3 regions of the Rhizobium sp. NLR8a genome follow, and region 2 is predicted to be linked to each of the others. Evidence: riboswitches for the same ligand, from Rfam matches in the RefSeq annotation. Region 2 holds a riboswitch; each other region holds the start of a gene.

Region 1 (10,701 bases), on a different contig from region 2:
CAGGCCTGAGCGTTGATAGAGCAGATCCTCGATCTCACCCAGCGATCGTTTTCTCTCTCCTGCCAGATGCAGGATCACGCCGGGATCGAGCCAGCCCGGGCGTGTCGCCATCGGGATGCCGTCGAGGGTGGAAAAGCCCATGCTGCAATCGCGGCTGATGCCGTTTTCCATCGCACAGAGGCTGGCGCCGCTGCCGAGATGGGCGACCACAGCCTTTGCCGCATGCGGCGCCTTGCGCGCGAGTTCACTGGCGATGAACTTGTAGGAAAGTCCGTGGAAGCCGTAACGCTTGATGCCCTCCTCATGCAGGGAACGGGGTATGGCGAGGCGGCGCACGAGATCGTCCTGCGTGGCATGGAAGGCCGTGTCGAAGGAGGCTGTCTGGACAAGATGTGGCTTCAGATGGCGGAGCGCGCGGATGAAGCGCAGCGCTTGCGGTTGGTGCAGGGGTGCGAGCGGGATCAGCGCTTCGATCCCATCGGTGGCGGCGTCATCAAGCGCGACGGCGCTCGTGAAGCGCTCGCCGCCATGGACGACGCGGTGGCCGGCCGCGGCTGCGGCCGCCATATCGAAATGATCGGCGAGACGCGTGAAGGTCTCGTCGATGACTCCGTGCAGATCGTCCGTCACCTCCGCCTTCAGCGGCATGTCGAATGTCTGCGATCCCTTGGTCAGGTCAAGCGAGAGCGGCTCGGCGCGGAGATCGATGACGCCCTTGCCGAGGCGTCGTGCCCCGGCGTCATCAATTGAGAAGACCCCGATCTTCACAGTCGATGAGCCGGCATTGAAGGTCAGGAGAAGGTCGGGGAATGACATGTCTTCAGAGAGCCCGCGCAGTCGTCACGATGGGCGAACCTAGCGCCGAAACTCCCGCTGGAAAGGCATCATTTGGCGGTTGCCTTTGCTTCGGTCGATCCCCACGCCTGTCAACCTCGCACGTGCGGTCATTGAGCATTGGCGGCACAATGGCGGCAAGAGCTCCAGCTGCAATAGCCCCCCGTGCGCAACAAGACGGTGCGTGGCGGCCGATCGGGACGCAAAAGCTTGGGTTCTGTTGAAATAAGCTGGGCTCAGGCCGTTGACGCCAGATTGACGTTGCGATCGCGGATGAAGATGCTCGCCTCGGCGGCGGGCATCGCCTTGCCGAAAAGGTAACCCTGGCCGATGTCGCAGCCGAGCTGCAGCAGGAAGGCAAGCTGGCCATGCTCCTCGACACCTTCCGCAGTCGTCTTGATATTGAGGCTTCTGCCGAGGCCAAGCATGGCGCGGACGATTTTTTCCTGGCGTTCGTCATCGCGATAGGTGGCGATGAAGCTTTTGTCGATCTTGATCTTGTCGAAGCGGTAGCGGGCGAGCTGGGCGAGGCTCGAATAGCCTGTGCCGAAATCATCGAGAGCGATCTGAATGCCGGCCGCGTGCAGCTCTTCGAGAATGACGGCGGCGATAGCGGGATCCTGAATCAGCGCGTTTTCGGTGATCTCAACTTCCAGGCGTTGCGGCGGTAGCCGGCTTGCCGAAAGGACCTTGAGGATGCGGGACGTCAGCAGCCTGTCTTCCATCTGCACCGGCGAGACGTTGAAGGACAACGTGACATGCTCCGGCCAGGTGAGCGCATCGCTGCAGGCCTGCGCAAGGAGATCCTCGAACAAGGCGGTGATCATCCCGGTTTCCTCGGCAATGTCGATGAAAACAGTCGGCGGAATGTTGACGCCATCCTCGCCGATCCAGCGCGCGAGGGCTTCGAAACCGCAAAGCTGGCCGGTCTTCAGATCAATCAGCGGTTGATAGAAAGGCTTGATCGCCTTATTGGCGATCGCGGCGCGCAGTCTGGTTTCCAAGGAGGCGCGTTCCGTTACCCTATCCTGCATCGAATTTTCGAAGACGAGATGATGGTTGGGGCCGCGTGATTTGGCCTCATACATGGCGAGATCGGCACGGTGGGCGGCGTCTTCCAGCGGCTCGCTGCCCTCGACCCAACGATCGTAGCCGACGCTGGCGCCGACTTCGACGGCAAAACCATCGATATGAATCGGGCGGGTGACGGCCTGGATCAGCAGCTTGGCGAAGCGCTCCTCGCGTTGTGTCGTCAGGGCAAAGGCGACGACGATGAATTCGTCACCGCCGAAGCGGTAGACGCAATCGGCATTGCCGAGCGCGCAGATGCGTTTGGCAACTTCGACCAACAAGACGTCGCCGCCCTTGTGGCCGACGAGATCGTTGACCTTTTTGAAGCCGTCGAGGTCGACGGAGAAGATGGTGACGTTTTGGTTCCATTCCTCGATTTCGGCCTCGTCGCTTCTGACCGGCCGTGAGAGGATTTTGCGCTCGAAGGCATAGCGGTTCGGCAGCTTGGTCAGATGGTCGTGCGTTGCCGTCCAGTCGGCCTTTGCCTGGGCGGCGGCGCGCAGTTCCATTTCCTTGCGCAGATCGGCAATACGCAGCACCGAGTAGATGAAGCTCATGGTGCCGGCGATGCCGAGTCCCAGAACGAGCTTGTCGGCGCCGTATTCACGGAAAGCGGTCATGAAGGAAACCAGGCTGTCGTCGAACCGCAGCAATGTAGCTAGGAGCCAGAGGGTAATCCCCAAACCGACGATCGACATGCATTGCCTTCCGGCTCTGCTCTGGAAAAACACCGGCATTATGCCTTCTCCAACTCCACCCGCGCCGAGATATCACGAAAGTCTGAAATGTTCGTTGAAACCAGAAGGCGAATTATCGGAGGGGGCGGTTTGCAGTGAGCCGCCGGCAGACGGATAGCGTTGCGATGCGGCCAGGACCGGCACTGCGGCTGTTTCGCCGGTCCCGTTCAGGAAGAATGTTGCTACAGGTGATTGGGCCGAAAAGATGCCCAGAAGAACGAAGGCGAGCGTGCTGACGCATCGCTCGCCTTTTCCAGTGCTTCAGGCGGTGACGATCAGCAGCGGAACGCTGAGGATGAGACCGGCCAAAACCGTGAACGTGGCGACGCGCATCAACCGCAGGCGCCGTGTACGCTCTCCACTCCAATCATATGTCATTCTTCCATCTCCTTGGGACAAGGAAGTAGTCCCCGCAAAACCGGGTTCAACAGCAATGACGCGATTTGCTTGTGCAAGGCTGGATAAAATAAGGAATCTCTAATGCTGGAAGCGCAGCGACCAGCGGCTTCCGTTGCTGGTCATCCGAAGGATGGCGAGTGGCTCGACGTCGCTCAGCCAGAAGGAGGAGGGTGGCGCCTGAAGCACGTGGGCGACTGCAGCCCGGATGACGGCCGCGTGGCTGATGGCGATCACGTGACCGCTTCGGGCGGACTGGGCATCCATCCAGCCAGCGACGCGCTTTCGCAGGTCGAAAACACTCTCGCCGCCGTGAGGGGCCACCCCCGGCTCGGTCATCCAGGCCGTGAGGTTTTCCGGCTCTTCCGCCTCGATCGCCTCGATCGGCCTGCCAGCCCAGCGGCCATGGTCGCAATCTCGAAGCGACGGATCAATCTGCGCTTCGAGACGGAGCGCCTCAGCCGTCTGGAGGGCGCGCATGGCGGGGCTTGTGACAATACGATCGGCGTGGGGGAGGGCGGCCATCCTGGCTGCTTCTTCCACGGCCTTTTCTTCCAGCGGTTCGTCGAGCGGAAACTGGGCCTTGCGGTTCGCCGACGTCGCGCCGTGGCAGATCCAGGTGAGGCGCATATTCACGATTGTTCTGATCTCCGATGACGGGATGGGGACGGCCTTTGCCGGCTTCGTGAAGTTTCGTTGACAGTCTCTTCGGCGTGCAGATATAACCGTGCTGTTGCGGGTTTGGAAGCCGGTGGAAATCCGGCGCGGTCGCGCCACTGTGACCAGCGTGTCGAAACTTCTTCACGCTGGAAGTCAGACCCTGCCGCACAACACTCTTTCGACTGAACGCGTCATTCCGGAGGAATACATGTCTGACACCACTTTCGCGCCTGTCGCGGCGCCGGCGCCGATCCCTGTAGGGGAAATCCTTCCCTGGGCGATCTTCGGCGGTCTGCTGATGCTCATCGTTCTTTATTTCGTCGGCACCGAGGAGGGCGCGATGGCGCTGTTCAACGGCATGTATGTGCACGAATTCGTGCATGACGGCCGCCATCTCCTCGGATTTCCCTGCCACTAAAGCGCATCGCGATCTTTCGGATTCGCTTCTCGCGCTTTAGGTCTTTGTTTTACGCATGTCGTTATCGCAAAACCGCTGCACAGTTTTGCGCGACAAGGGGGAATACTGACATGGTTGGAAAGCTTCTGCTTCGCGGCATGCTCGCGGGCCTGATTGCTGGCATCCTCGTTTTCGCCTTCGCCCATACCTTCGGCGAGCCGCTGGTCGATGCGGCAATCGCCTTCGAGGAAGCGAGCGCCCAGGCGGCGGGCGAAGCTGCCGAACCTGAAATCGTCAGCCGGGCCACGCAGGCCGGCCTCGGCCTTTTCACAGGCGTCATGGCCTACAGCATCGCCGTCGGCGGGCTTTTTTCGCTCGCCTTCGCCTTCGTGCACGGCCGCTTCAGCAGCCTATCGGCGCGCGGCACCTCGGCCGTCATCGCCATTGCCGCCTTCGTGGCGGTCGTGCTCGTTCCCGCCATCAAATATCCGGCCAACCCGCCGGCTGTCGGCAATCCCGATACGATCGGCGCCAGGACCGAACTGTTCTTCCTTATGATCGTTGTTTCGCTCGCGTCGCTGATTGCCGCGATCGCGCTGTCGCGCCGCCTTGGCGAGCGCTTCGGTCTCTGGAACGGCGCGATTATCGCCGGCGTCGCCTATCTCGTCTTCATCGGCTTCGTGCTTTATCTGCTGCCGCCGATCAATGAGGTGCCCGAGAATTTCTCGGCGATCGTGCTCTGGCGGTTCCGCACGACCACGCTCGGAATGCACGCGATCCTTTGGGCAACGCTCGGTCTGGTTTTCGGAGCGCTGGCCGAAAGACGTCTTGCCGCCAAGAGCGGTCTGCGGCCGGCGTTCCGGTGATGCGGCATATCGGCAGGTTTGCTTTTCTCGGTCTCATCGCGAGCCTGTTGCCAATGTTTATCGGAAATGCTCTCGCTCATGGGAGCAACTCTGGCGGCTCTCATCCCGGGCTCGATATTCCGGCAATTTCCCACGGCGAGATGGCGGTCATTTCGGAGTATCGCAGCAGCATCAGCATGCTGGCGTCGCGGGCGGCCGATACGAACGAATCGTTCCGGCGTGTCCTGAACTACTCGGAAATCCAGTATTCCTATTGCCTCTGGGGCCGGATGCCGGGCAGCGTGACGGACGAGGAAAGCCCTTTCAACGAATGCGCCCATGCCTATCTCGCGGCGACGAAAGCCGTGCTGATGGCGATGCGTGAGATGCCGCGAGAGGCAACCGCGGCGGGCGAAATCATCTCGGCCATCGACGCCGACATGGCGGGCCGCGGACTTGCCTTCATCACCTGCCAGTTCAGCGGTGAGGCTTTCAACACCGCCGATATTATCAAGCCGAGCTGGAGCAAGGTGCCGCTTCATCCTGCCAGCATGGCGTCACTGACGGGGTTGGCCGCTCTGTTCGGTCTGGCCGTTCTCGCGCTTCGTCGCGTCTCGCGGCCGAAGGCTCAGTCGTCGGAATAGCGCTGCTCGCTCCACGGATCGCCATACATATGGTAGCCGTTCTTTTCCCAGAAGCCGGCCTCGTCGGCGGCGATTAACTCGATGCGGCGCAGCCATTTGGCGCTCTTCCAGAAATAGAGATGCGGCACGACGAGCCGCAACGGGCCTCCGTGCTCCGGTGTCAGCGGCAGGCCTTCCCAGGAGGTCGCCAGGATCGCATCCTCGGCGGCGAAATCGGCGAGCGGCAGATTGGTGGTGTAGCCGTCGTAGCTCGTCAGCATCACGTAGGCTGCTTCCGGCCTCGGCATGGCGCGATCGAGCAGATCCCGCGTCGAAACGCCGTTCCATTTGTTATCGTAGCGCGACCAGGTGGTGACGCAGTGGATGTCGCTGATCCTGGTGCTCTGCTGGATCGCCTGGAATTCCGTCCAGGTGAGGGTGAGTGTCGTTTCGACCAGGCCGCGTACTTCAAGCCGCCAGCTCCCGGTTGAAATGACCGGTTGCTGGCCGAGATCGAGCACCGGCCAGTTCTTGACGAGGTGCTGGCCGGGCGGCAGGCGCTCGGCCTCGGGACGGCTGATGCGGCCGGTCAGGAACTTGCCCTCGGATGCCCAGCGGCGCTTGGAGTTTGTGAGCTTGCTGTCGGCGGGCGTCTGGTCGTCGCTCATGAACGGGTCTCCTTGCGGTGCAGCAATAGGACATCCGTCCCTGCCGAGTGTCAAGTTTCGGCGAGCTCTTGGAAATCTTCGCTTGCCTCATTAGACTGAGCCGTCGGGCATGCCTTGCTGGGGAGTGAAGGCAGAAAGGGAGGAGCCGGATCTGTCTTCGAGATATCGTGCTACCGCGGCGCTGCTGCTGGTGCCGCTCGTCATCTTCGCCTTCTTCACCTATGGAAGCGCGATTGCGACGCGCGCCTATATGGAGGAGGCTTCCGCTCAGGCGGGAACGGCGCTACGCCTTGCCGTCTCGGCGCTCAGCGGCCACCTCAACCGCTACGAGGCGCTGCCGGCGCTGATCGCCGATCACGACGATATCAAGGAACTGGTCAGCGCGCCCGACGACATGGCACTGCGTGATGCGGCCAATCTCTATCTCAAGGAGATCAACGGGCTCTTAAAATCTTCCGACATCTATGTGGTGAAGCCGGACGGGGAGACGATCGCGGCGAGCAATTACGATGGACCGGGGAGCTTCGTCGGCCAGAATTTCAATTACCGGCCTTATTTCCAGGAGGCGATCGAAGGCCGGCAGGCGCGGTTTTATGCTCTCGGCACCACATCGCTAAAGCGCGGCTACTATTTCTCTGCCCCGATCAGGGTCGGCGCGGATATTCGCGGTGTCATCGTCTTCAAGGTCGATATCGACATGATCGAATCCTCCTGGAGCGGCGGCGAATACAAGATCTTCGTCTCCGATCCCGAGGGCATCATCTTCATGTCCGGCAGCCCGGAATGGCTCTATGGCGCGATCCTGCCGCTGACGGCCGACCGTATCGCCCGCACCGAGGCGTCGCGGCGCTATGCCAATGCGAAGCTGACGGCGCTGCCGGTGACGCGTCATCGCTTCGAGCCGCATGATCTGATGACGCTTGCGAGCGATCGGGGCGCAAGCGAGTATCTGGTGCTGTCGCATTATATGCCGGCCGAGGACTGGACGGTGAATGTGCTGATGGAGACGAGTTCCATCCGCGCCCAGGCGCGCACCGCGCTTGTCGCCGTCTTTCTCATCCTTTGCATCGCAGGCCTTGCTGTGGCGGTCATTCGCCAGCGGCGGGCGCGGCTTGCCGAGCGCATGTTGATGCAGGCCGAAGCGCGGGGCGAGCTGGAGCGGCGGGTGGAGGAGCGCACGGCGGATCTTGCCCGCGTCAACAGCCGCATCGAGGAGGAGATCGCCGAGCGGCGGTTGACCGAGCAGCAGCTTCGCCAGACCCAGGCCGATCTCATCCAGGCGGGCAAACTCGCCGGGCTCGGGCAGATGTCGGCTGCCCTTTCGCATGAATTCAATCAGCCGCTCGCCGCCGCCAAGACCTATACGGACAGCGCTGCCGTTCTGATCGATCGAGGGCGAACGGAGGAGGCGCGCGACAATATAAGGCGGATCGGCGGGCTGATCGACCGCATGGCCTCGATCAGCCGGCACCTGCGCAACTTCGCCCGCAAACCGAATGAGAAGCTCGGGCCGGTCCCCCTCGACGAGGCGATGCGCGACACGCTGGAGATCATCGCCTGGCGGCTGAAGGCGGCGGACGCCGAGCTCCGGCTCGATCTCGGAACGCGGCCGCCGGTGGTGCGCGCCGGTTCGGTACGGCTGCAGCAGGTGCTGGTGAATGTGATCTCCAATGCGGCCGATGCGGTTGAAGGACTGGATGACAGGCGCATCGAGGTTTCGGCCTTCGAGGCGGCCGGCAAGGTGGTGCTGACGGTGCGCGATCACGGACCCGGGGTGCCGGCGGCAATCGCCGAGCGCATCTTCGACCCCTTCTTCACGACCAAGGGTGTGGGCAAGGGGCTCGGCCTCGGGCTTTCGATCTCCTACAATATCATCAAGGATTTCGGCGGCAGCCTGACTGCCGCCAATCATCCTGAAGGGGGCGCGGTGTTCCGCGTCGAGCTGCAATCGGCGGCTGGGCTGATGCCGGAGGCAGCCGAATGAACGAAGCCAAGATCCTGCTTGTCGACGACGAGGAGGAACTGCGCCGCTCGACGGCGCAGGCGCTGGAGCTCTCCGGCTTCAGCGTCGAAACTTTTTCGAGCGGCGATCATGTGCTGGAACTGATCGGCTACAGTTTTCCCGGCGTCGTCGTCAGCGATATCCGCATGCCCGGCATGGACGGCATGACTTTGATGCAGAAGATTCGTGAAATCGATCAGGAGGTGCCCGTTATCCTCGTCACCGGCCACGGCGATGTACAGCTAGCGGTCAAGGCGATGCGTGAAGGCGCCTATGATTTCATCGAGAAGCCGTTCACGACTGAAATGCTCGCCGGCGTCATTCGCCGGGCGATGGAGCGGCGCGGTCTCGTGCTTGAGAACCGGCTGCTGAAGGCGGTCGCCGGCAAACGCGACGATATCGAGGCGCGGCTGCCGGGGCGCACCCAGGTAATGGTGGATCTGCGCTACCGCATCCGCGCAATCGGCGCCAGCGATGCCGATACGCTCATCGTCGGCGAGACCGGGGCGGGCAAGGAGGTCGTGGCGCGTGCACTTCACGATATCAGCGCCCGGGCGAGCCGGCCGTTCATTGCGATCAATTGTGCCGCCCTGCCGGCGAACCTGATCGAGAGCGAGCTCTTCGGCCATGAGGCCGGCGCCTTTCCCGGCGCTGTCAGGCCGCGTTACGGCAAGTTCGAACATGGGCGCGGCGGCACCATCCTGCTCGACGAGATCGGCTCGATGCCCTTCGACCTGCAGGCGAAGTTCCTGCGGGTGTTGCAGGAGCGGGTGATCTCCAGGCTCGGATCGAACGAGGTCGTGCCGCTCGACGTGCGCTTCATCGCGACGAGCAAGGTGGATCTGGAGGCGGAGGTAGCCGCTGGCCGCTTCCGCGCCGATCTCCTCTACCGACTGAACGTCGCAACGCTGCATGTGCCGTCGCTATCGCAGCGGCGGGCAGACGTTCCGCTGCTCTTCCTGCAGCTGGTGCGGGAAGCGGCCGCCCGCTACGGCCGCGACGAGGTGGCCGTGCTGCCGGAGGTGATCTCCGACATCGCCCAGCGCGACTGGCCCGGCAATGTGCGTGAGTTGAGGAATGCCGCCGACCGTCTGGTCCTTGGGCTCGACAATGGTGGACGGCAGACCGAGGAGGCAACCGGGCTTGCGGAGCGGGTTGCCGAATTCGAGCGAGGGATTATCGCCAGCGCGCTGGTGGCGCATGGCGGCAGCCTCAGGCCGGTTTATGAATCCCTCGGCATCTCCCGCAAGACCCTGTACGAAAAGATGCAAAAATACGGCCTCGATAAGCGGATACTGACCACCGAAAGCTGAGTTCGGGTTCCGGTGATTCTCCGGGGCAACGGTGCCGCAGCCCTGGAACGTTGCGCGTTGGGTGGAAATCCACCCATCACCCATGCCGTTTGTTTCCAAATCGACCCATGCTGCATTGCACTGCCGCAGAATCATCTTGCGGAAGCGACGGTAGTGATTGCGGCTCGATTTCTCCCGGCGGCAAATAGGTCATCCCCGGCGCGGAGGATGTGTCGGCGGGCTTGCTGTTTCATCAGGGAGGAAACGATGAAAATCCTGAAGGCCGTGCTCGGCCTGACCGCGGCTGCCGCGGTTTCTCTTCTCGCCGGTGTCGCATCGGCGCAGACCTATCCCGAGCGCACCATCACCATGGTCGTCCCCTTTGCGGCGGGCGGCCCGACCGATACCGTCGCGCGGCTGGTGGCTGAATCGATGTCGAAGGATCTCGGTCAGCAGATCGTCGTCGAAAATGTCGGCGGTGCCGGCGGCACGCTCGGCGCCGGCCGGGTGGCGAACGCTGACCCCGATGGCTACACCATTCTTTTGCACCATATCGGCATGGCGACAAGCGCCACGCTCTATCGCAAGCTCGCCTACGACACGCTCGGCGCCTTCGAGTATGTCGGCCTTGTCACCGAGGTGCCGATGACGATTGTCGCGCGCAAGGATTTCGAGCCGACCGATCTCAAGGGCCTGATCGATTACGTCAAGGCCAACAAGGACAAGGTCACCGTCGCCAATGCCGGTATCGGTGCGGCTTCGCATCTCTGCGGCATGATGTTCATGAGCGCCATTCAGACGCAGCTCACGACCGTTCCTTACAAAGGAACCGGCCCGGCGATGACGGATCTGCTCGGCGGCCAGGTTGATATTATGTGCGACCAGACCACCAACACCACGAAACAGATTAAGGGCGGCACGATCAAGGCCTATGCGGTGACTTCGCCGAAGCGCCTCGACGTGCTGAAGGATGTACCGACGGCTGTCGAAGCTGGCCTGCCGGGCTTCGAAGTCGGCATCTGGCACGGCATCTACACGCCGAAGGGTACGCCGGCCGCGATTAACGAACGCCTGTCGAAGTCGCTGCAGCTGGCGCTGAAGGATCCGAATGTCGGCGCCCGCTTCGCCGAACTCGGCACGGCGCCGTCCTCCGATGCAGATGCAACGCCTGCTGCT
Region 2 (10,701 bases):
CCAGTCGCGGGCGGGCGCGAGTTCGCGCAGCAATGCCGCCTTGACGCCGTCAAGCCCAGCGCCCTTGCGCAGGCGGTTTGAAAAGCTCGACTTGGTGTCCTGCCGCCTCAAGTCGCGCGCCAGCCTTTCTGTCGTCCGGCCCGGGGCGAGGTCAAGCGTCAGGGCAGCGTTGCCGTGGTGCTGCAGCCGGTCGCGGAGGCTGGCCGCATGGGCGTAGACCAGGCTGCCTTCGATGCCGCTGCCGGTGATGACGAACTCGCCGGGAAAGGTGCCGGCTTCGGATGTGGCGGTGACCGACTTGACGGGCTCGCCGGCGAAACGCGTACTGAAGCTGGCGCTCCAGCCGACGACGAAGCCGCAATTGGCGGGCCGGAAGGCGTCGATTTCGACGCCTCTCTCGGTCAGCCACGGCAGCCAGGCCGCATCCGAGCCAAGGCGCGGCCAACTTGCGCCGCCAAGCGCCAGCAGGGCGGCGTCGCAATGGGCGATGCTACGCCCTTCCGGCGTTTCGAAAACGTAACCGTCTTCGACAAGGCCGGTCCAGCGGTGGCGGGTGCGCAACGCAACCCCCCGCTCTTCCAGCCGTTTGAGCCAGGCACGCAGCAAAGGAGAAGCCTTCATCACCTTCGGGAAAACCCGGCCGGAGGAGCCGACGAAGGTCTCGGTACCAAGCCCTGCGGCCCAATCCCTGATATCACCGGGAGTAAAGGCATCGAGAGCGGGACGCAGACGGGCTGAAGCCGTTCCGAAGCGCGTAACGAAACGGGCATAGTCCTCCGAATGGGTGATGTTGAGGCCTGATTTGCCGGCCAGCAGGAACTTGCGAGCGAAGGTCGGCATGGCGTCATAGATCGTTACCGCATGGCCGGAGAGCGACAGCAGCTCGGCAGCTGCAAGACCCGCGGGGCCGCCGCCGATGATCGCAATCCGTTTCTGGCTCATGATGTCTTCGCCCGATTCCTTCCGGCGCAGTTTTGCCGCGGGCGCCGATCACCTGCAAGAGTACAGGTTCGTCAATGGTGAGAATGTGTGCACTGACCGTGGTCGGCGAGAACCTCGATGACGCGGCATTGGTCGACGCGGCCGTGGCCGCAGCTCTCCACCATCATTTCCAGCTCGGCCTTCAAAGCCATCAGGCTGCGGATGCGCTGCTCGACTTCGGCGAGGCGAGCCTTGGCGATGGCGTCGGCCGAGGCGCAGGACTGGTTTGGATCATCCTGCAATGTGAGCAGCGTGCGAATTGCCTCGATCTCGAAACCGAGCTCTCGGGCATGACGAATGAAAGTGAGGCGGCTGATATCGGCAGGTTCGAAGGATCGCTGGTTGCCTTCGCTGCGGCTCGGGGCCGCGAGCAGGCCGATGCTCTCGTAATAGCGCACCGTCGGCACCTTGACGCCGCTTCGGCGGGCCGCTTCGCCAATCGTAATCTTTTTCATGATTTTCTCTTGCACCTCTAGTCGCTAGAGGATGTAGGAGGGGTGCTTCTGTTTGACAAGGAAGCGCATCATGGTTGAGACGAGCGAGACACGATACAGGGTCGGCGGCATGGATTGCGCTGCCTGCGCGACCAAGATCGATACCGCGGTCAGGCGCGTAGCAGGTGTTGTCGATGTCTCCGTCTCGGTGGTGACGGGCACCATGACCGTCCGGCATGACGGCAGCAGCGATCTCAAGGCAGTCCAGAGGAAGGTGACGGGGCTTGGTTATTCCGTCTCGCCCTTTACCGGAAATGCGAAGCTCGCGCGTGAAGACCGCCCGCACCATCATCACGATCATACCGCTCATGATCACGACCATGCCCATGACGACGAGAAGGAAATTGACGGCCGGCATGGGGACGACCATGCGCCGATGGCCGGTCGCTGGTGGCGGAGCAGGAAGGGCCGGCTGACCATTTTTTCGGGTGCAGCGCTCGTTGCCGCCTATGCCGTCGGCCATGTGGTGCCGGCGAGTGCGTCCTACGCCTTCTTCGTCGCGATACTGGTCGGTCTGCTGCCGATTGCGCGGCGAGCCGTCATGGCGGCTTTGTCCGGCACGCCGTTTTCGATCGAGATGCTGATGACGATCGCCGCCGTCGGCGCCGTCATCATCAATGCGGGCGAGGAAGCGGCGACCGTCGTCTTCCTGTTCCTCGTCGGCGAGTTGCTCGAAGGCGTGGCGGCGGGCAAGGCGCGCGAAAGCATCCAGTCGCTGACGGCCCTGGTGCCGAAAACCGCGCTGCTCGAAGACAATGGCCAGATGCGGGAGGTGCCGGCGGAAAGCCTTGCCGTCGGCGCGGTCATCATGGTTCGCCCTGGCGACCGCATTTCGGCGGACGGCGTCATCGTCTCAGGCGAGAGTGCGATCGACGAGGCCCCGGTGACGGGCGAGAGCACGCCGGTGCGCAAGGGCGTCGATGCCGGCGTCTATGCCGGTACGGTCAACGGTGATGCGGTGCTCAGGGTTCGCGTCACGGCGGCCGCTGCCGACAATACCATCGCCCGCGTCGTCAAGCTGGTGGAAGAAGCGCAGGAATCGAAGGCGCCGACGGAGCGCTTCATCGATCGGTTCTCTCGCTATTACACGCCGGGCGTGGTCGTCGTCGCCGCACTTGTCGCGGTCGTTCCGCCGTTGTTTCTCGGCGGCGCGTGGGGTGAATGGATCTACAAAGGCCTTGCCATCCTGCTGATCGGCTGCCCCTGCGCGCTCGTCATTTCGACGCCGGCGGCGATCGCCGCTTCGCTGTCGGCGGGCGCGCGGCGCGGGCTCTTAATGAAGGGCGGCGCGGTGCTGGAGACGCTCGGCACGGTGACGATGGTCGCCTTCGACAAGACAGGCACGTTGACGGAAGGCAAGCCTCGGGTGACGGACATTGTTTCCTTCGGATTGGGCGAGGCGCAGCTCCTGTCGCGCGCGGCTGTGCTCGAGCAGGGCTCCAGCCATCCGCTGGCACTGGCGATTCTCCACCGCGCCAAGGCGGACGGCGTGCCCGTGCCGCCGGCCTTCGAACTGGAAGCGCTGCCGGGCAAGGGTGTCACCGGCAAGGTCGGCGGCGAGACATTGGATCTCTTGTCGCCGCCCGCCGCCCGCGAGTGCGGGGCGCTGAACGGGGAGCAGGAAGCGCGTATTGCAGGGCTCAATGATGAGGGCAAGAGCGTATCGGTGCTGCTCGTCAATGGCACTGCGGCCGGCCTGATCGCCATGCGCGACGAGCCGCGCGAGGATGCCGGGGCGGGGCTCTCCGCGCTCAAATTGGCCGGTGTCAAGGCGATGATGCTGACCGGCGACAACAAGCGGACGGCGGCAGCCGTCGCCGGCATGCTCGATATCGACTGGCGCGGCGAGATGATGCCCGAAGACAAGCAGCGGGTCGTCGGCGAATTGAAGCGTCAGGGCTTCGTCGTCGCCAAGGTCGGCGACGGCATCAACGACGCGCCGGCGCTCGCCGCCGCCGACATCGGTATCGCCATGGGCGGCGGCACCGATGTGGCGCTGGAGACCGCGGATGCCGCCGTGCTGCATGGACGCGTCGGCGACGTGGCGCGGATGATCGCGCTTTCCAAGCGGACGATGCGCAATATCCTTGAGAATATCACCATTGCGATCGGGCTGAAGGCTGTCTTCCTGGTGACGACGATCGCCGGCATGACCGGGCTCTGGCCGGCGATCCTCGCCGATACCGGTGCCACGGTGCTGGTGACGATCAACGCGCTCAGGCTGCTTCGTGTACGGGGATGAATGTTTTGCCGGTGGCGGTTTGAAGACCAGCGATTCGGGGCCGGTCATCCGTTAGGTCGGCGCTCAGTTTGCTGACAAGGTCTCATGCTCGGCCTTGTGCCGAGCATCTCACCACTGCAATTATCTGGCAGGAAAGCTCTTATTTTCAGAATGGACCTGGGTGGATCGTCGGCACAAGGCAGCACAAGGCCGAGGATGACGTCGCGGGTTTTGCGTCGTCTATCCGCAGCCTGGCAGCTGGCTATAGGCCAGCCCCACCACGGTCATCTCCAAGCCTGTTTTCGTTAAGCTTTCGTTGTCCATGTTTTTCACAGGAATGCAGCGATTTCAAACCTGCCGTAACGCAATGCACAAACCATCCGTTGACGTGAATTACGATTCGCGTACTATATCTAGTGTTCAAGGTTCCTTCGATTCGTGAGGATCGCGGGCTAAGACGGGAATACGGTGCGCTGCGCCATCATGGTGCGACAATGCCGGAGCTGCCCCCGCAACTGTAAGCGGCGAGCAACTGTCCGATTTCAGGTCACTGGAGCATGATGCTCCGGGAAGGCTGGGGCAGGGTGCTTCGACCCGTGAGCCAGGAGACCTGCCTCGAACGAAACGTCCACGGGCGGGGTGTCCGGAAGGTCGCGTGCATGAAGCGGAATGATCCGTGTCTGTTGCGCTGCCCCGAACGTCCGCATGAGCATTTCGGGGGTTTGAAGTCATGTCGAGAACATCAAAGCCGCCGCCCGTGCACATCCTGCGAGGGATGATGTCGGGCGTTTAAAGCGCCAACTTTGCCAGATCATTATCAAGCGTTGCCCCGGACGTCGCACGGCGCCCGATCCCAGTCCTGTGTCCTGCATTCACTGACATCACGAGGAAGATGATGAGCGTTACCGTTTACAGCAAGCCGGCCTGTGTCCAATGCACGGCCACTTACCGCGCCCTCGATCGCCTGGGCGTCGATTATGAGATCGTCGATATTTCCGAGGATGCCGAAGCGCTCGATCGCGTGCTTGGCATGGGCTACATGCAGGTTCCGGTCGTCGTTGCCGGCGAGCAGCATTGGGCGGGCTTCCGCCCCGACATGATCAGCGCGCTCTCCTGACCGGAGAAAAGCGGTGGGGCTGATCGTCTATTATTCCAGCCGATCCGGGAACACCCATCGTTTCGTCGAGAAGTTGGGATTGCGCGCGACGCGCATTCCCGTCGGCGCTGAAGACATCCACATTCGCGAACCCTATGTGCTGATCTCGCCCACCTATTGTGGGGACGGCGGCCCAGGGATCGTCAAGGGCGCCGTGCCCAAGCAGGTGATCCGTTTCCTCAAAGAGGCGGAAAACCGCTCCAACATCCGCGGCGTGATTGCCGCGGGCAACAGCAATTTTGGCGAGACCTACGGGCTTGCCGGCGACGTCATCTCGAAGAAGTGCCAGGTGCCGTACCTCTACCGGTTCGAGCTCCTGGGAACAGCCGAGGATGTCGCCAATGTCAAAGACGGGATGGGACGATTTTGGACACGGGAACAAATCTGACGCGGGATACAGGCGCAAAACCACTTAAAGCGGCCGAAACACTCGACTATCACGCACTGAACGCGATGCTGAACCTCTATGACGATGAGGGCAGGATCCAGCTCGACAAGGACCGCATGGCGGCCAAGCAGTATTTCCTGCAGCATGTGAACCAGAACACCGTGTTCTTTCACAATCTCCGGGAAAAGCTCGATTACCTCGTGACCGAGGGCTATTACGAGCGGGAGGTTCTCGACCAGTATTCCTTCAATTTCGTCCGCGGCCTGTTCGATCAGGCCTATGCGCGGAAATTCCGCTTCCCGACCTTCCTCGGCGCTTTCAAATATTACACCAGCTATACGCTGAAGACCTTCGACGGAAAGCGCTATCTCGAGCGCTATGAGGACCGCATCTGCATGGTGGCGCTGACCTTGGCGCGGGGCGATGAGGCGCTTGCCCGTGACATGGTCGACGAGATCATTTCCGGGCGTTTCCAGCCGGCGACGCCGACTTTCTTGAATGCCGGCAAGAAGCAGCGCGGCGAACTCGTTTCCTGCTTCCTGCTGCGGGTCGAGGACAATATGGAATCGATCGGCCGGTCGATCAATTCGGCACTGCAGCTATCGAAGCGCGGCGGCGGCGTGGCGCTGTCGCTGACGAATATCCGCGAGGCCGGCGCGCCGATCAAGCAGATCGAGAACCAGTCCTCCGGCATCATCCCGGTGATGAAGCTCTTGGAAGATAGCTTCTCCTACGCCAACCAGCTCGGCGCGCGCCAAGGCGCGGGCGCGGTCTATCTCAACGCGCATCATCCCGACATCATGCGTTTCCTCGACACCAAGCGCGAAAATGCCGATGAGAAGATCCGCATCAAGACGCTGTCGCTCGGCGTCGTCGTGCCTGATATCACCTTCGAGCTCGCCAGGAACAATGAGGACATGTACCTGTTCTCACCCTATGACGTGGAGCGGGTCTACGGCGTACCCTTCACCGAGATCTCGGTGACGGAAAAGTACCGGGAGATGGTGGCGGACGCCCGTATCTCGAAGAAGAAGATCAAGGCGCGGGAATTCTTCCAGGTGATCGCCGAAATCCAGTTCGAGAGCGGTTACCCCTACATCATGTTCGAGGACACGGTGAACCGGGCGAACCCGATCGCCGGCCGCATCTCCATGAGCAATCTCTGCTCGGAGATCCTGCAGGTGAGTGAGGCGAGCGAATATAATGACGACCTCTCCTATAAGGATCTCGGCAAGGACATTTCCTGCAATCTCGGCTCGCTGAACATTGCAGCGGCGATGGATTCAGCCGATTTCGGTAAGACGATCGAGACCTCGATCCGGGCGCTGACGGCGGTGTCGGACATGAGCCATATCGCCTCGGTTCCCTCGATCGAGAAAGGCAATGACGAGAGCCATGCGATTGGCCTCGGCCAGATGAACCTGCACGGCTATCTCGCCCGCGAACGCATCTTTTACGGCTCCGAGGAAGGCGTCGATTTCACCAACATCTATTTCTATACGGTGACCTACCACGCGATCCGCGCCTCGAACCTGCTGGCGGTCGAACGCGGCACCAGCTTCAAGGGCTTCGAGAATTCGAAATATGCCTCGGGGGAATATTTCAACAAATATACGGAGCAGGAATGGAAGCCGGCGACCGGAAAGGTGCAGGCGTTGTTCGACAAATCAGGCATCCCCGTTCCGACGAGGGAAGACTGGCTTGCGCTGAAGAAGGCGGTGATGGCCTCCGGCCTCTATAACCAGAACCTGCAGGCGGTGCCGCCGACGGGATCGATTTCCTATGTCAACCACTCGACCTCCTCGATCCATCCGATCGTCTCGAAGATCGAGATCCGCAAGGAAGGCAAGATCGGCCGCATCTATTATCCGGCGCCGTTCATGACCAGCGACAATCTCGACTTTTACCAGGACGCCTATGAGATCGGGCCGGAGAAGATCATCGATACCTACGCGGCGGCGACCCAGCACGTCGATCAGGGCCTGTCGCTGACCCTGTTCTTCCGCGACACGGCGACGACGCGCGATATCAACAAGGCGCAGATTTACGCCTGGAAGAAGGGCATCAAGACAATCTACTACATCCGCCTTCGCCAGATGGCGCTGTCGGGCACCGAGGTGCAGGGGTGTGTGTCTTGTACGCTGTGATTTGATTTCGGCCGCGAGCCTTTGCGCGAGTGGCCCCTCATCCGCCTGCCGGCACTTTCTCCCCGATGGGGAGAAGACATCTGCGGCAAGCGCGACATCCCCTTTCCCCTCGGAGAGAGGGTAGGGTGAGGCGGCTGCGAACGCCAACAATCTATTGGAAAGACATCATCATCATGAACATAGCCGTAAAGCCGATCAGCCGCGTCCGCGCCATCAACTGGAACCGCATCGAGGACGACAAGGATCTCGAAGTCTGGAATCGCCTCACCGGCAATTTCTGGCTGCCGGAGAAGGTGCCGCTGTCGAACGATATCCCCTCCTGGGCAACCCTGACTGCGGCCGAGCAGCAGCTCACGATCCGGGTCTTCACCGGATTGACGCTGCTCGACACGATCCAGAACGGCGTCGGCGCCGTCAAGCTGATGGAGGACGCGGCAACACCGCACGAGGAGGCAGTGCTCTCCAATATCTCCTTCATGGAGGCGGTGCATGCACGCTCCTATTCCTCGATCTTCTCGACGCTCTGCCTGACGCCAGATGTCGACGATGCCTATCGCTGGTCGGAAGAGAATGAATTCCTGCAGCGGAAATCGGCGCTGATCATGGAGCAATATGCCTCCGGCGATCCCTTGAAGAAGAAGGTCGCGAGCGTCTTCCTCGAGAGCTTCCTGTTCTATTCCGGCTTCTATCTGCCGATGTACTGGTCGAGCCGGGCAAAGCTCACCAATACGGCCGATATGATCCGGCTGATCATTCGGGACGAGGCGGTGCACGGCTATTATATCGGCTACAAGTTTCAGCGCGGACTGGAGCTGTTGTCCGAAGAGCGCCGGCAGGAGATCAAGGATTTCGCTTTCGACCTCTTGCTCGAACTCTACGACAACGAGGCGAGATATACCGAGGCGCTCTATGACGGCGTCGGGCTCAGCGAAGACGTCAAGAAGTTCCTGCATTACAACGCCAACAAGGCGTTGATGAACCTCGGCTACGAGGCGCTGTTCCCGACTGAGGCCTGCAAGGTCAATCCGGCGATCCTGTCGGCGCTGTCGCCGAATGCCGACGAGAACCACGACTTCTTCTCCGGCTCCGGGTCCTCCTATGTCATCGGCAAGGCAGTGGCTACCGAAGATGAAGACTGGGATTTCTGAGACTTAATTGCAGTCTCCCCTTATCTTTTGCTTCGCCATCGACCACATTCACGGAAACTGAATTCGGTATTCGTCGGCGATGCGGCGTAGTGGGGTTTCGATGTCCTCTTTTTTGAACAAGGCCGGGGCTGTTGTTGAAACGGACGAAGGCACCTGGCCGATCCGCAGGAGGCGGATCCTCGACTGGCTGGTGAACGAGACGCGCGGCGAGCGCTTTATCGACAACATCCTGGTGGCAATGTGCGAGAAGCTGTTGGCGGCCGGAGTGCCTGTGGCGCGCGCGACGCTGCATTTCAGGACGAACCATCCACAATGGATAGGCGCCCGCATCCTCTGGAAGGAGGGCATGGCGGAGGCGAAGATCAACACATTCGCCTATGGTGTCGAAAACACGCCGGAGTTCCTGAAGAGCCCCGTCAACGCGATCCATCAGGGGGCAGAGGAGGTGCGCAGGCAGCTGGAAGGCAAGGCCGACGCCGACGAGGATCCGTTCTTTCAGGAGATGCGTAACGACGGCCTTACGGAGTACATCGCCTGGCCGATCGAGCACACTTTCGGCAAACGCCACGTCGCGACATTTTCTACGTCTCGGCCTGGCGGTTTTACGAGCGAGCATACCGATTTCCTGCGCGATCTCCTGCCGGCGCTAACGCTCGTCAGCGAGATCAGGCTGAAGAACATCATGGCGCGGACGCTGCTGCAGACCTATGTGGGGCCGCATGCGAGCGAGCATATCCTGTCGGGTGTCACGACCCGCGGCAGCGGCGCGACCGTCGGCGCGGCCATCATGATCTGCGATCTGCGCGACTTCACGGCGATCTCGGATCTCTGGCCGCGCGACGACGTGATCCATCTGCTGAACGACTATTTCGACGCCATGTCGGACCCGATCGAACGGCATGGCGGGGAAATCCTGAAATTCATGGGAGACGGGCTGCTGGCGATCTTCCCGTTGGCCAAGGAAACGGCCTGTCTCGATCTGCTGCAGGCGATCCGCGAGGGGCAGGCGTCAATGGCCGAGCTGAACGAGGAGCACCGCCGCACGGGACGCGAACCGCTGCGTTACGGCGTCGGTGTGCATGTCGGTGACGTCATGTACGGCAATATCGGGTCGCGCCGACGGCTGGATTTCACCGTCATCGGCCCGGCGGTCAATGTCGCCTCGCGGCTGGAAAGCCTGACCAAGGAGGTCAGGCGTCCGGTGCTCTTGTCGCGCGCCTTCGTCGAAATGGCGGGTTGCGCGAAAGACATGGACAGTCTCGGCACCTTCCCGCTGCGCGGGCTCGGAGAGCCTGTCGATGTCTTCGCTTTTCCGGCACGCTAGAGCATGTCGCGCAAAAGTGCGCAGCAATTTTGCGAAGCCGAATTGCGTAAGAACAAAGACCCTAAAGCGTGGAGCGAATCGAAAGAGCGCGACACCCTTTAGGCGGGCTCAGACGCCTCGTTTGTTTCCCCAAAGCAGCACGTGCAACTGCGGCAGGACGCGCGGCGCAAACCATCGGTCGACCGTCACCTTCTCGACAAGCCAATGCATGCGATCCATCACGCCGTCGATATCGATGCGCGCGTCGTCGTCTTCGGGCGGCGGCGGTGTATGGTTGCCCGGCTGAAGGTACAGGGGAATACAAGGGTAGCGCTGGCCCACCTCTCGCGCGAATGCGTAGTCGACATCATCAAAGATGACGACTTTCAGCGCGATCTCCGGCCCGCCGGCGGACAGCCGTAGACAGTCGTCGATATCACCCCAATCGGTTTGCATCCCGCTCGACGGCGGCTTGGGGCTCAACACCAGAACATCGAGATCGCGAAACCAGTTCCGCGCCACACTTCCCTGCGTTTCCAGCGCGAAGCGATATCCCTGGGAATGACCGAGTTCGATCAGCGCCCCCAGGGGCTGGATAGCGGGATTGCCCCCGGAAAGGGAAACCGTCAATGGTCTGCTTCCGGAAAGTCTGGTGACCTCCTGCCAGATCGCCTCGACGGACATCGGCATCCATTGATCTCGGAACGCGCTGTCGACCGCGTGAAGGCTATCGCACCAGGAGCAGCGATAGTCACAGCCGCCCGTCCTGACGAACACCGTCGGCAGCCCGATCAATGCGCCTTCGCCCTGTATGGTCGGGCCGAAGATCTCGCTGATGCGGATGGTCTCCGCGCTCATGGTCT
Region 3 (10,701 bases), on a different contig from region 2:
CGAAATTCGAGAGATTATTCATGGCCTGTTTCCGATGACCGTTATCGATGTTGCCGCTTTCGCGCGTCAGTATTCCGCTCCGCCGGTAAATTGCAATGCATCGGTGCCGTAAGCCTTCAGCGCGCCTGTTCACAAAAAATTCGTGAGCCCGATGCAACGCTTTGGCCGCGAACGTGTTGCGGTAACGGGAGCCGCAGGCTAAACAGATGACATGACACAGGAAAACGCTCTCTCCGATATCTTCCGCATCGCGATCGGCCAGCTCAATCCAACGGTCGGCGATGTCGCCGGCAATCTTGCCAAGGCACGTGAAGCGCGCGCCGAGGCAGCCCGAGAGGGCGCGCACCTACTCGCGTTGACCGAGCTTTTCATCTCCGGCTATCCGCCGGAGGACCTGGTGCTGAAGCCGGCCTTCATCCGCGCCTGCTGGAACGCGGTGGAAAGCCTTGCGGCCGACACCGCCGATGGCGGGCCGGGCGTCATCATCGGATTCCCCAGGCAGGATGAGACGGGGCGCTATAATTCTGTTGCCGTGCTCGACGGCGGCAAGGTCGTCGCGGTGCGCGACAAGGTCGATCTGCCGAATTACGGCGAGTTCGACGAGAAGCGGGTCTTCGTGCAGGGGGCCATGCCGGGGCCGGTGAATTTCCGCGGCGTGCGGCTCGGCATTCCGATCTGTGAAGATATTTGGGGCGAACTCGGCGTTTGCGAGACGCTTGCCGAAAGCGGGGCGGAGATACTGCTGTCGCCCAATGGTTCTCCCTATTATCGAGGCAAGGTGGATATCCGGCATCAGGTGGTGCTGAAGCAGGTGCTGGAGACCGGCCTGCCGCTGATCTATGCCGCCCAGCTCGGAGGCCAGGACGAGCTCGTGTTCGATGGGGCGAGCTTCGCCTTCAACGCCGACAAATCGCTCGCCTTCCAGATGAGCCAGTTCGAGACGGCGCTTGCAGTGACGACCTGGAAACGTCGGGAAGCAGGTTGGCACTGCGCCGAAGGGCCGATGGCGCGTATCCCCGAAGGCGAGGAGGCCGATTACCGCGCCTGCCTGCTCGGCTTCCGCGACTACGTCAACAAGAACGGCTTCAAAACCGTCGTTCTCGGCCTTTCCGGCGGCATCGACTCGGCGATCTGCACAGCGATCGCGGTCGATGCTCTCGGAGAGGAGCGGGTGCGAACGGTCATGCTGCCCTATCGCTACACCTCGGAAGATTCACTGAAGGATGCAGCCGACTGCGCCAAGGCGCTCGGTTGCCGTTATGACATCGTACCGATCGAGCAGCCAGTAACCGGATTCAGCAGCGCGCTGTCCAACCTCTTCGAGGGTACAGAGAGTGGTATCACCGAGGAGAACTTGCAGAGCCGCGCGCGCGGCGTCATCCTGATGGCGATCTCCAACAAGTTCGGCGCGATGGTGGTGACGACGGGCAACAAATCGGAAATGTCGGTCGGCTACGCCACGCTCTATGGTGACATGAACGGTGGCTTCAATCCGATCAAGGACCTCTACAAGATGCAGGTCTATGCGCTGGCGCGCTGGCGCAACGAGAATGTGCCGCCGACTGCGCTGGGGCCGTCGGGCGAGGTAATCCCGCAGAATATCATCGACAAGGCGCCATCGGCCGAGCTGCGTCCCGATCAGAAGGACCAGGACTCGCTGCCTCCTTATCCCGTTCTCGACGATATTCTCGAGTGCCTGGTGGAGAAGGAGATGGCGGTTGAGGAGATCGTCGCGCGCGGCCATGACGTCGCGACCGTTCACCGGGTAGAGCACCTGCTCTATCTCGCCGAATACAAGCGCCGGCAATCGGCGCCGGGCGTGAAGATCACCAAGAAGAACTTCGGCCGCGACCGGCGCTATCCGATCACCAACCGATTCCGCGATCGCTGACGTAATCGACATATCGGGGAGGCAATATGCGAAGCTCGGTCGAGATCTACAATGTCAGGACGGGCAGGGCTCGCGAGGTCTGGCAGACGGACAGGCTGGTGGAAGCGCCGAACTTCTCGCCCGATGGTTCCTATCTCCTGCTCAACGGCGACGGGCTGCTCTTCCGGCTGCCGCTCAATGGCGGCGAGGTAGTCAAGGTCGATACCGGCTTTGCCGTCAACTGCAACAATGACCATGGTATCTCGCCTGATGGCACCGAGATCGTCATCTCCGACAAGACCGAATTCGGCAAGTCAGCGATCTATATCCTGCCGATCGAAGGCGGCACGCCGCGGCTCGTCACTCAAAACCAGCCATCCTACTGGCACGGCTGGTCGCCGGACGGGCGTCAGCTGGCCTATTGCGGCATTCGCGACGACCTCTTCGATATCTATACCATCTCCGTCGATGGCGGCGTCGAGACGCGGCTGACCCATGGCGAGGGTCGTAACGACGGGCCGGATTATTCCGCCGACGGGCAATGGATCTATTTCAACTCCAGCCGCACCGGGCTGATGCAGATCTGGCGCATCCACCCCGATGGCACGGGTCTCCAACAGGTGACTTCGGATGATCAAGTGAACTGGTTCGCCCATCCGTCACCCAGCAATGACAAGGTGCTGATCCTGTCCTACGACCCATCGGTTTTCGACCATCCGCGCGACCTCGACGTGCGGCTGCGGCTGATGGATATGGACGGCGGCAACCTGAAGACGCTGTTCGAGCTTTTCGGCGGGCAGGGCACGATCAACGTGCCCTGCTGGTCACCGGATGGTGATGAGTTTGCCTATGTCAGGTATTTTCCGGTGAGATCTTGAAAGCGGCGCACCGCCATTTGATGATGGGGCGGTGGGAATTTGATGATATCGAGAGACCGCCTACTGAGGATGAATCTGGAGGTATAGACTTGCTGGCTGTCTTGAGATGGGCGTGGACGCTGCGTGGTTTCACGATCGCCGGCTCCGTGGTGGGAATGGGTTTCACGCTCGCAGGATGTTCATATCTTTTTGTCCGCGGGGTCGAGGGAAGCTACCTCGCAACGGGTACTCCGGTGCTCGGAAAGGTGATCGCAAGTAACGAGAGTGAGCAGACGGGGGGAACGATTGAGATTGGCTCGGCCGAAAGGCAGCAATGCAAGGGTCGCTACAGCGTGTCGCAGGTGAAGACAAATTTCTGGAAGCTGGAGACCGGCGAGCGAACCTATCGCGGGAAGATCTACTGTCTGGATGGTCGAGCAGGGGCGTTTGAACTCATATCGAAGGATAAGGGGAAAACCGGCTCGATCACCGGCGAAATCAATGGCGAGGAATTTCAACTCGATATGTTCGAATCGAAGAGCCGTGAGTGCATGACGGACGAATGCAGATGGGGCTTGAAGTGGACTTACGAAAAAGAGCGCGACGATATGCGTACCTATTACAGGGTCGCGACTGAACACGAGCCCGATTCAACGGATCCATGGCTGCTCTATTAAATCTGCTCCTATTCCGCGTGCTGCTGATCAGGCCCGGACCCCACCCATGATGGCGGGCGGTGGGTTAGTAACCCACGTTGCTCGTGCCAGTTTCAAATCGGAACTTGGATCGATCAACTGGGCGTGAGTTATGAGCCGTATCCGGTAGGCGTAGCCGTGAGATAACGGGGTTGGCCCCACCGCCCTGTTAGGCGGTGGGTCTGCTCGCCGTGCTTGATGTTGTCTGTCAGGCTGCGACGGCTGCCTTGCGCCGCTCGCGGGCAGCTTTCGCCAGATCTTCCAGCACGCCAACAGACATATCCCAGTCGATGCAGCCATCGGTGATCGACTGGCCGTAGACCAGCGGCTTGCCGGGAACGAGATCCTGGCGGCCGGCGACAAGGTTGCTTTCTACCATCATGCCCTTGATATGATGGTTTCCGGCGGCGATCTGCGAGGCCACGGAATGGACGACGAGCGGCTGGTTCATCGGATCCTTGCCACTATTGGCATGGCTGGCGTCGATGAGGATGCGGGGGACGACGCCGAGTTTAAGGCATTCCGCTGTGACGGCTTCGACATCAGCCGCCTCGTAATTCGGCCGCTTGCCGCCGCGCAGAATGATGTGGCAGTCCTCATTACCCTTTGTCGAAGCGATTGCCGCCTGTCCGTCCTTGGTGACGGCCGGGAAGTGATGCGGCTGTGAAGCGGCCAGGATCGCGTCGAGCGCGACGCGTGCGCCGCCGTCGGTGCCGTTCTTGAAGCCGATCGGACAGGAGAGGCCGGAGGCGAGCTGGCGGTGGATCTGGCTCTCGGTCGTGCGCGCGCCAATCGCGCCCCAGCTGACGAGGTCGGCAATGTATTGCGGCGTGATCGTCTCAAGGAATTCGACGCCGGCGGGAAGGCCCATCGCATTGATGTCGAGCAGCAGGCGTCTGGCAGTCCTCAGTCCTTCCTCGATACGGTAGCTGCCATCGAGGTGCGGGTCGTTCATCAAACCTTTCCAGCCGACCGTGGTGCGGGGCTTTTCGAAATAGACGCGCATGACGATTTCCAGATCACTGGAGAAGCGCTGTCGCTGCTCGGCCAGCCGCGAGGCATATTCGAGCGCGGCAACCGGATCGTGGATGGAGCAGGGGCCGATGACGACGATCAGGCGGTCGTCTTCAGCCTTGAGGATCTGGTGGATGGCACTGCGGTTGCTGGTCACCGTCTCGCTGACTGAAGCGGTTCGGGGAATTTCCGCGATGATATCGGCGGGTTTGGTCAGTGGGGTGATCTCGAGGATACGCAGATCATCGATGGTATCGGACACGGCATGGCTCCTGTTTGGTCATACCGTGCGGAACAAAAAAGCCGCCAGGTAGACTAGCGGCTGTTCGGGTGGTCGTCGCGTCGAATTCAGTTACGCACGGACCCGCATCCGCTGAGAGCAGCGGTACGAATAAAATCGCGAGGCGTAAATTGAAGTCGTCGACATGGCGCGTATGTAGCGTCGCCGCCGTCCATTGTCACGCAAAATTTGCGAGCTGAAACCACCGTTCGAGGGAGCGGCTTCCTGGTTCGGGAGGCAAAGCGTATGGCCCGGAAGCGTCCACTTCCGGGCCATACGGTCTATAATTCGCGCGAAAAATGCATATGCCGAAATCAGAGGGCGTCGACGTTCACGCCGACGGTGACCGCGCCGATCGGCGTTCCCGCTTCGTCCGAGATCGTGATGCTTGCCTGCGACTGCAGTGTCTGGGTCGATTCGTCCTTTTCGATCTCGTCGACAAAGACGGCATCCTTGCCGGCGCCGAAGGACTTCTGGAATTTCGCCTCGTCGCCCTGCCAGTAGTCGGAGGTGACGTCGCTTTGACCGACATTCAGCCCTTTTGCGTCCATGACAAAGATCTCGGTAATCTTGCCGCCAGACGCTTCTTTCTTCGCCTGAAGGAATTTCGACAGCGCATTGCCAAGCACGCCATCGATCATGGAATGGTCGGAACCGTCGACCTCGCCACGCCATTTCTTGTCGAGAGCGTCGATGTCGGCTTCGCTCAGCTTGGCGTTCGCAGTGTCCTGCGCCTTGATGGCCTCGATGATGGCGGGATCGTTCAGCCAGGGCTTCACGTCGCTCTTCACGTAGTCGGCGATAGGGGCAAGCTTGGCATCCTCAGCCATCGATACGCTCATGGGCGCGACGATAGCGGCAGAGGTGAAAAGCAATGCGGTCACAACTCTCTTCATAACTGTTCCCTTCCTGTGATCAGTTGCTGAAAAATAAAGTCTCGTCGGGGGGGCGGCGTCAGAACTCCTCCCAGGCACCGGGAGAAGCGGCAACGGCTGCATTTCCTGCAAGCCGCGGCACGACGGTTCTGGTTTCCGGACGAGATTGACTGGCGCTCGGCTGGACCGGCCTGGGCTGACTCGCCAAGGATGCGCCGACGAGGAACCGGCCGGCCGAATCCTGCAGCCGGCGTCCCTGCGACAGCAGCTCTTGGCAGGCCGCGTTCGTTTCTTCGACCATGGCCGCGTTCTGCTGCGTCGCATGATCCATCTGGTTGATCGCGCCGTTGATTTCCTGCAGACCGGTCGCCTGCTCGCGATAGGACTGAACGAGGGTAGCGATGCTGTCGCTGATGCGGTTGATCTGCTCCTCGATCTTCAGGAGAGCGTCGCCAGTCTCGTTCACCAGCCCGACGCCGGCAGCAACCTCTTGGCCGGAAACGTTGATCAGGTTCTTGATTTCCTTTGCCGCATTTGCCGAGCGCTGGGCGAGTTCACGAACCTCCTGTGCGACAACCGCAAATCCCTTGCCGGCCTCGCCGGCGCGTGCGGCCTCGACGCCGGCATTCAGCGCCAGCAGATTCGTCTGGAATGCGATTTCGTCGATGACGCCGATGATGCGGCCGATCTGACTGGAGGAGGTTTGGATCCGGTCCATCGCGCCGATCGCGTCGCGCACCACCGTCGCCGAGACGTGAGCACCTCGCTTGGTTTCCTCGACCAATTGTCCAGCATTTTCAGCCCGCTGCGACGATGTTTTGACTGTCGTCGTCACTTCATCTAGTGCCGCAGCGGTCTGTTCCAGTGCTGCCGCCTGCTGTTCGGTCCGTTTGGCCAGCTGATCTGCGGAGGAAGCCAGCTCGCTCGATCCGCCCTCAACCGCGACGGAAGCGATCTTTATCTCTGTCAGCGCGGCTGCGACGGCCTGGACCATGTTGTTGAAGTCCTGCCGCAATTTATCGAATTCAGGGCCGAGATCGGCAAGCTGGATCGAGAAGTCGCCGGCGGCCAGTCTTTCCAATGCGTTCGCAAGAGTGGTCATCACCAGCCGTTGCCTGTTGCCGGCTTCTTCCGTCAGCAATGCGTTGCGGGCCCGTTCGGCGTCGAACGAGGCGGTCTGCTCGGCAGTGACTTGCTCTCTTTCGACCTTTGCGATCGCCTCGTGACGGAAGACCTCCAGCGCACGGGCGAGGAAGCCGATTTCGTCGCCATTCTCCTTGTAGGCGACGGAGGAGGCGAGGTCGCCATTCTGCAGCGCGCCAATTCGTTTGCTGAGGATCCTGAGCGGCCTGCCAACGAGGCTGCGCATGGCGAGGAGGAAAGCGATGACGGCGAGAGCGGTGATGGCGGACTGCGTGAGCAGCGAAACGAGGACCTTCTGGCGGACTTCGGAAGTGATTTTTTCGACAGACCAGTTCGTGACGATGTAGCCGGTTGTCTTGCCCGACTTGTCCAGCGGCAGCGGCGCGATAATCGTGACCAAACCGGCGGACATTCCGCTGTCATCGATCGTCGTTTTGTCGGGTTTTGCGCTGAGGCGGGTCGCCAGGTCGGCCGGCGTTGGCAAACCGGAAACGCCGTCGCGGGTCCAGCTGTCGACGGCAGCGAGCTCTGCGTTGAATGCGGCAAATTGCACAAGATCGAGCGAGGGATCGTCACGATACAGCGAATAAGCCTCGCGAACGGCGTTCGCCTTGCCCCATTTGACGCCGCCGGCGGCCAGAGATGCAAACTGCTCCGCATCCTTGGACCAATTTGCGTGGGCGCCATCAACCAGCGCCCGGGTTTCATACATCCATGTATAGGTGGCCAAGGCGGAAATGCCGCAGAGATTGACGGCAACGATAATCGCCGCCAGCTTGGCTGTCAGGGGCATCGTTTTCAAGAATTGGAACATCCGTGGAGCCTGGAATTGCGGCTCGGTCGACCATCTTCGCGACCGGCATATCAGCACGGCATCGACGCTGACGGTCACATCACGAGCGCTCATGCCCATGTCGGAGTTTGCGACCCAAAACGCGCAAAGGCAGTGTGGATTTGATGTGTGAATAAATCATAAAGTAGAGGAGGATGGGCGGGCACACAGAGGCTGTTTCCTCCTGCGACCAAAAGATCGCCGAGGAGGGGGTTGTCTGCCCGGTGATCCGCCCCTCGATCAGCCATATGCAGCCGTGGTTTCAGGTTCGGTCTGCGTGCACTTGCCGCCGCGTCGGTTTCCTGAAATAGATGCGCCGTCAGGTGCCCGCCGTCCAGGCGGGAGAATCGGGAATCCGGTGCAAGGCCGGAACGTGCCCAACGCTGTAAGGCCGACGTCTGCCGCTTCATCGCGCCACTGGCTTTTGCCGGGAAGGCTGCGGCAGATGGATGAAGCCAAGTCAGAAGACCGGCCTGGCGAGATAGACCCAACCCGCGCGGACGGCGGGCGGTTGCGTTGTTGGGGATTTGACGATGCGACCCTTTGATGCGGATGCCCTTTCGGCGGCGTCCGGTTTTTCGCTGGCCGAGCGCGAAGCCGTGTATCACGCGATCATGACGCGGCGTGACGTGCGCAGCCAGTTCCTGCCCGATCCGTTGCCCGACGACATCGTGGCGCGGCTCCTGACAGCCGCCCATCATGCGCCGTCGGTCGGCTTCATGCAGCCATGGAATTTCATTCTGGTGAATAGTCCAGCTGTCCGTGCGCGCGTGCGCGACGCCTTTGCCAACGCCAACGAAGAGGCGGCGTCGATGTTCGAAGGCGAGCGGCGGCAGGCCTATCGATCCCTCAAGCTCGAAGGCATCGTGGAGGCGCCGCTCGGCATATGCGTGACCTGCGATCCCACTCGCGGCGGCAGCGTGGTGCTGGGACGGACGCACAATCCGCGGATGGATTCCTATTCGACCGTTTGCGCCATCCAGAACCTCTGGCTTGCGGCCCGCGCCGAAGGGGTCGGCATCGGCTGGGTCAGCATCTTTCGTGAAGGCGACCTGAAATCAATTCTCGGCATACCCGAGCATATCGAGGTGGTCGCCTGGCTATGCGCCGGCTTTGTCGATCGGCTTTATGATGAACCGGAACTCTCGGTCAAAGGCTGGCGGCAGCGGCTGCCGCTCGAGGAACTGGTTTTCCACGACGGATGGGGACGCAACGACCCTTAGCAATTACTGCTGTTGTGGTTGCGGGCCCGGCGTCGCCGGATTGGCAAGGTCGATCGAGCCCTGGTCGCCAGCAAGGAATTGCGGGCCGACCTGACGGACCTTGTTCTGCGTGGGGTCGTAGGGACGTTCGGGAACGGATGGCTGCGGCGGGACTGCTGCTGCCGCAGTATCTTTCGCCGGCGGATTGGTGCGGACCGTCGTGATCGAGCCCTGCTGCGGCGGTTCGCTCAGGGTCTGCTTGCCGCGCATCTCCTCGTAATAGGCGGTCAGATTGCAGGCGCAGGTATTTTTCTCGCCGGGAGCGCGGTTCTTGTAGGCAAAGGCGTTCTTCATGGCGCTATAGGGCGCGCCTGTTGCGACCGAGATCATGTTCGAGGCTTCGGTGCTGGTCACGTCGCGATAGAAGAGCTCGGTCTCGATGCCGGGGCACATCTTGGCGCAGGTCTGCGCATCGCGGCCGAAATCGACCGAGGTGGTGTTCGAGCTGATCGGGAAGAAGCCGCCGTCGCAGCTGCGAACGCAAATGGTGCTGACCGGCGAAAACATTTCGGCCCTCGGCAGGCCGTAAAATGGATCGGCCTCTTCACCGCCGCCAAGCGGGATGAAGGTGTCGGTGCGCATCGCCTGTTCCTCGACGCTTGGGGCAGGATCGCTGGCGCTGCGCTCGGTCGGGGCATAGAAATTGTCGCTGCTGCAGCCATTGCGTTCGAGTGCCGCCGTCAATTCCCGGCGCGCGTCGTCATCGCCGGCCTGGCTGCGCAACTCGTCGCGCTGATCCTGGAGATAACGGATATTGTCGACCATCCGGGCTTCGGCATCAGAAAGCTCGGCGCAAAAATCGGCATTCTCGCCGCCGATCACCACCATGCTACCCGAGGTGCAGCCATAGCTGCGCAGATCGTTGCGGACCTTGCGCAGCTCGAGGTTCTGCTCGGCGATTGCGCTGGCATATTGGCGCGCTTCCTGCCCGTTATTGTTGCCGATCGATCGTGGTAGGTCGGCCAGGCGACCACGCAGGTCGTTGCAGACGGCGCTGCTCTGTGCGGCAGCCGGCGATGCCAGCGCAAGCACAAGAGCAAGAGACAGGTTTCGGCGTTTCACGGCATCGTCCGGAAGTGAGAAAGTGTCGATCGGTCAAAGGTGGCGTCCATTCGCCGTACCTTGTCTCTTAAGGTATTTCTCTTAATAAGCTTGGATCAATTCCTAGCGCATTTTCGGGATTTTATCCAGAAGATGCGGGCAACAGCGTTGCCCCGGCGACGGACACTGCAGCCGTTAACAGCAGTTCCCTTCTTCATCCGAATTGTTATTCTCCCAGCTCGCTCCTGCTGGGGATTGGTTTTCACTGGGGATAAAGCAAATGCGCTACATGCTGATGCTGCATGCGGACGAAGCTGCCGGGAAGTCCATAGCGCCCGAGGACATGGCGCGCTTCATGGGCCAGATGTATGCCTATCAGCAAGCGCTGGAGAAAGCGGCAGCATTCGTCTCCAGCAATGCCCTGGTCGGTTCCTCTGAGGCGAGTGTCGTTCGCGTTCAAGGGAATGACGTCAGTGTTCTGGACGGCCCTTATGCGGATGTTCGCGAACAGTTCGGTGGGTACTTTATCATAGACGTTGCCGATATGGACGAAGCCAACAAATGGGCGGCGCGCTGCCCTGCTGCGTCCTGGGGAACGGTTGAGGTTCGTCGCATCAGGGATGCGTCGGAACATGCAGGATGACGGTTTCGGGTTCCACCGTTGCCCGAGGTGTAGCAGAGCGAGTGGCGCGCGAGAGCTATGGTCGCCTCGTCGCCTATCTTGGCGCGCGCTTGGGTGATATCGCGTCCGCCGAGGATGCGCTCGCGACTGCTTTCCTCACGGCTCTCGAAAAATGGCCTGTCGATGGCGTGCCCGATAACCCCGATGCCT

The links. A riboswitch is a leader RNA that binds a small molecule or an ion and turns the genes downstream of it on or off. The one in region 2 is predicted to bind cobalamin.
Region 1: linked by a shared signal. The riboswitch ahead of HJC04_RS14035 (CbtB domain-containing protein) and the one ahead of nrdH (glutaredoxin-like protein NrdH) in region 2 are both predicted to bind cobalamin.
Region 3: linked by a shared signal. The riboswitch ahead of bluB (5,6-dimethylbenzimidazole synthase) and the one ahead of nrdH (glutaredoxin-like protein NrdH) in region 2 are both predicted to bind cobalamin.

What each region holds. Positions count from the first base shown of each region.
Region 1 is NZ_JABDWI010000006.1:352,286-362,986, forward strand. Features, by position in the region: gene HJC04_RS14020 (acetate/propionate family kinase) at 1-816, opposite strand, end outside; gene HJC04_RS14025 (bifunctional diguanylate cyclase/phosphodiesterase) at 1,071-2,642, opposite strand; gene HJC04_RS14030 (histidine phosphatase family protein) at 3,120-3,674, opposite strand; cobalamin riboswitch at 3,731-3,881, shown strand; gene HJC04_RS14035 (CbtB domain-containing protein) at 3,907-4,116, shown strand; gene HJC04_RS14040 (CbtA family protein) at 4,227-4,961, shown strand; gene HJC04_RS14045 (hypothetical protein) at 5,015-5,584, shown strand; gene HJC04_RS14050 (sulfite oxidase-like oxidoreductase) at 5,569-6,231, opposite strand; gene HJC04_RS14055 (sensor histidine kinase) at 6,341-8,215, shown strand; gene HJC04_RS14060 (sigma-54 dependent transcriptional regulator) at 8,212-9,546, shown strand; gene HJC04_RS14065 (tripartite tricarboxylate transporter substrate-binding protein) at 9,793-10,701, shown strand, end outside.
Region 2 is NZ_JABDWI010000026.1:2,709-13,409, reverse strand. Features, by position in the region: gene HJC04_RS31245 (TIGR03862 family flavoprotein) at 1-942, opposite strand, end outside; gene HJC04_RS31240 (helix-turn-helix domain-containing protein) at 1,014-1,436, opposite strand; gene HJC04_RS31235 (heavy metal translocating P-type ATPase) at 1,507-3,717, shown strand; cobalamin riboswitch at 4,103-4,329, shown strand; gene nrdH (glutaredoxin-like protein NrdH) at 4,592-4,813, shown strand; gene nrdI (class Ib ribonucleoside-diphosphate reductase assembly flavoprotein NrdI) at 4,827-5,240, shown strand; gene nrdE (class 1b ribonucleoside-diphosphate reductase subunit alpha) at 5,219-7,387, shown strand; gene nrdF (class 1b ribonucleoside-diphosphate reductase subunit beta) at 7,561-8,535, shown strand; gene HJC04_RS31210 (adenylate/guanylate cyclase domain-containing protein) at 8,636-9,859, shown strand; gene queE (7-carboxy-7-deazaguanine synthase QueE) at 9,968-10,696, opposite strand; gene queD (6-carboxytetrahydropterin synthase QueD) at 10,693-10,701, opposite strand, start outside.
Region 3 is NZ_JABDWI010000017.1:69,728-80,428, forward strand. Features, by position in the region: gene HJC04_RS27940 (DUF1003 domain-containing protein) at 1-22, opposite strand, end outside; gene HJC04_RS27945 (NAD+ synthase) at 212-1,891, shown strand; gene HJC04_RS27950 (hypothetical protein) at 1,918-2,748, shown strand; gene HJC04_RS27955 (hypothetical protein) at 2,838-3,404, shown strand; gene HJC04_RS27960 (3-deoxy-7-phosphoheptulonate synthase) at 3,631-4,698, opposite strand; gene HJC04_RS27965 (hypothetical protein) at 5,031-5,612, opposite strand; gene HJC04_RS27970 (HAMP domain-containing methyl-accepting chemotaxis protein) at 5,671-7,548, opposite strand; cobalamin riboswitch at 7,871-8,058, shown strand; gene bluB (5,6-dimethylbenzimidazole synthase) at 8,100-8,789, shown strand; gene HJC04_RS27980 (DUF2865 domain-containing protein) at 8,793-9,890, opposite strand; gene HJC04_RS27985 (YciI family protein) at 10,150-10,512, shown strand; gene HJC04_RS27990 (RNA polymerase sigma factor) at 10,509-10,701, shown strand, end outside.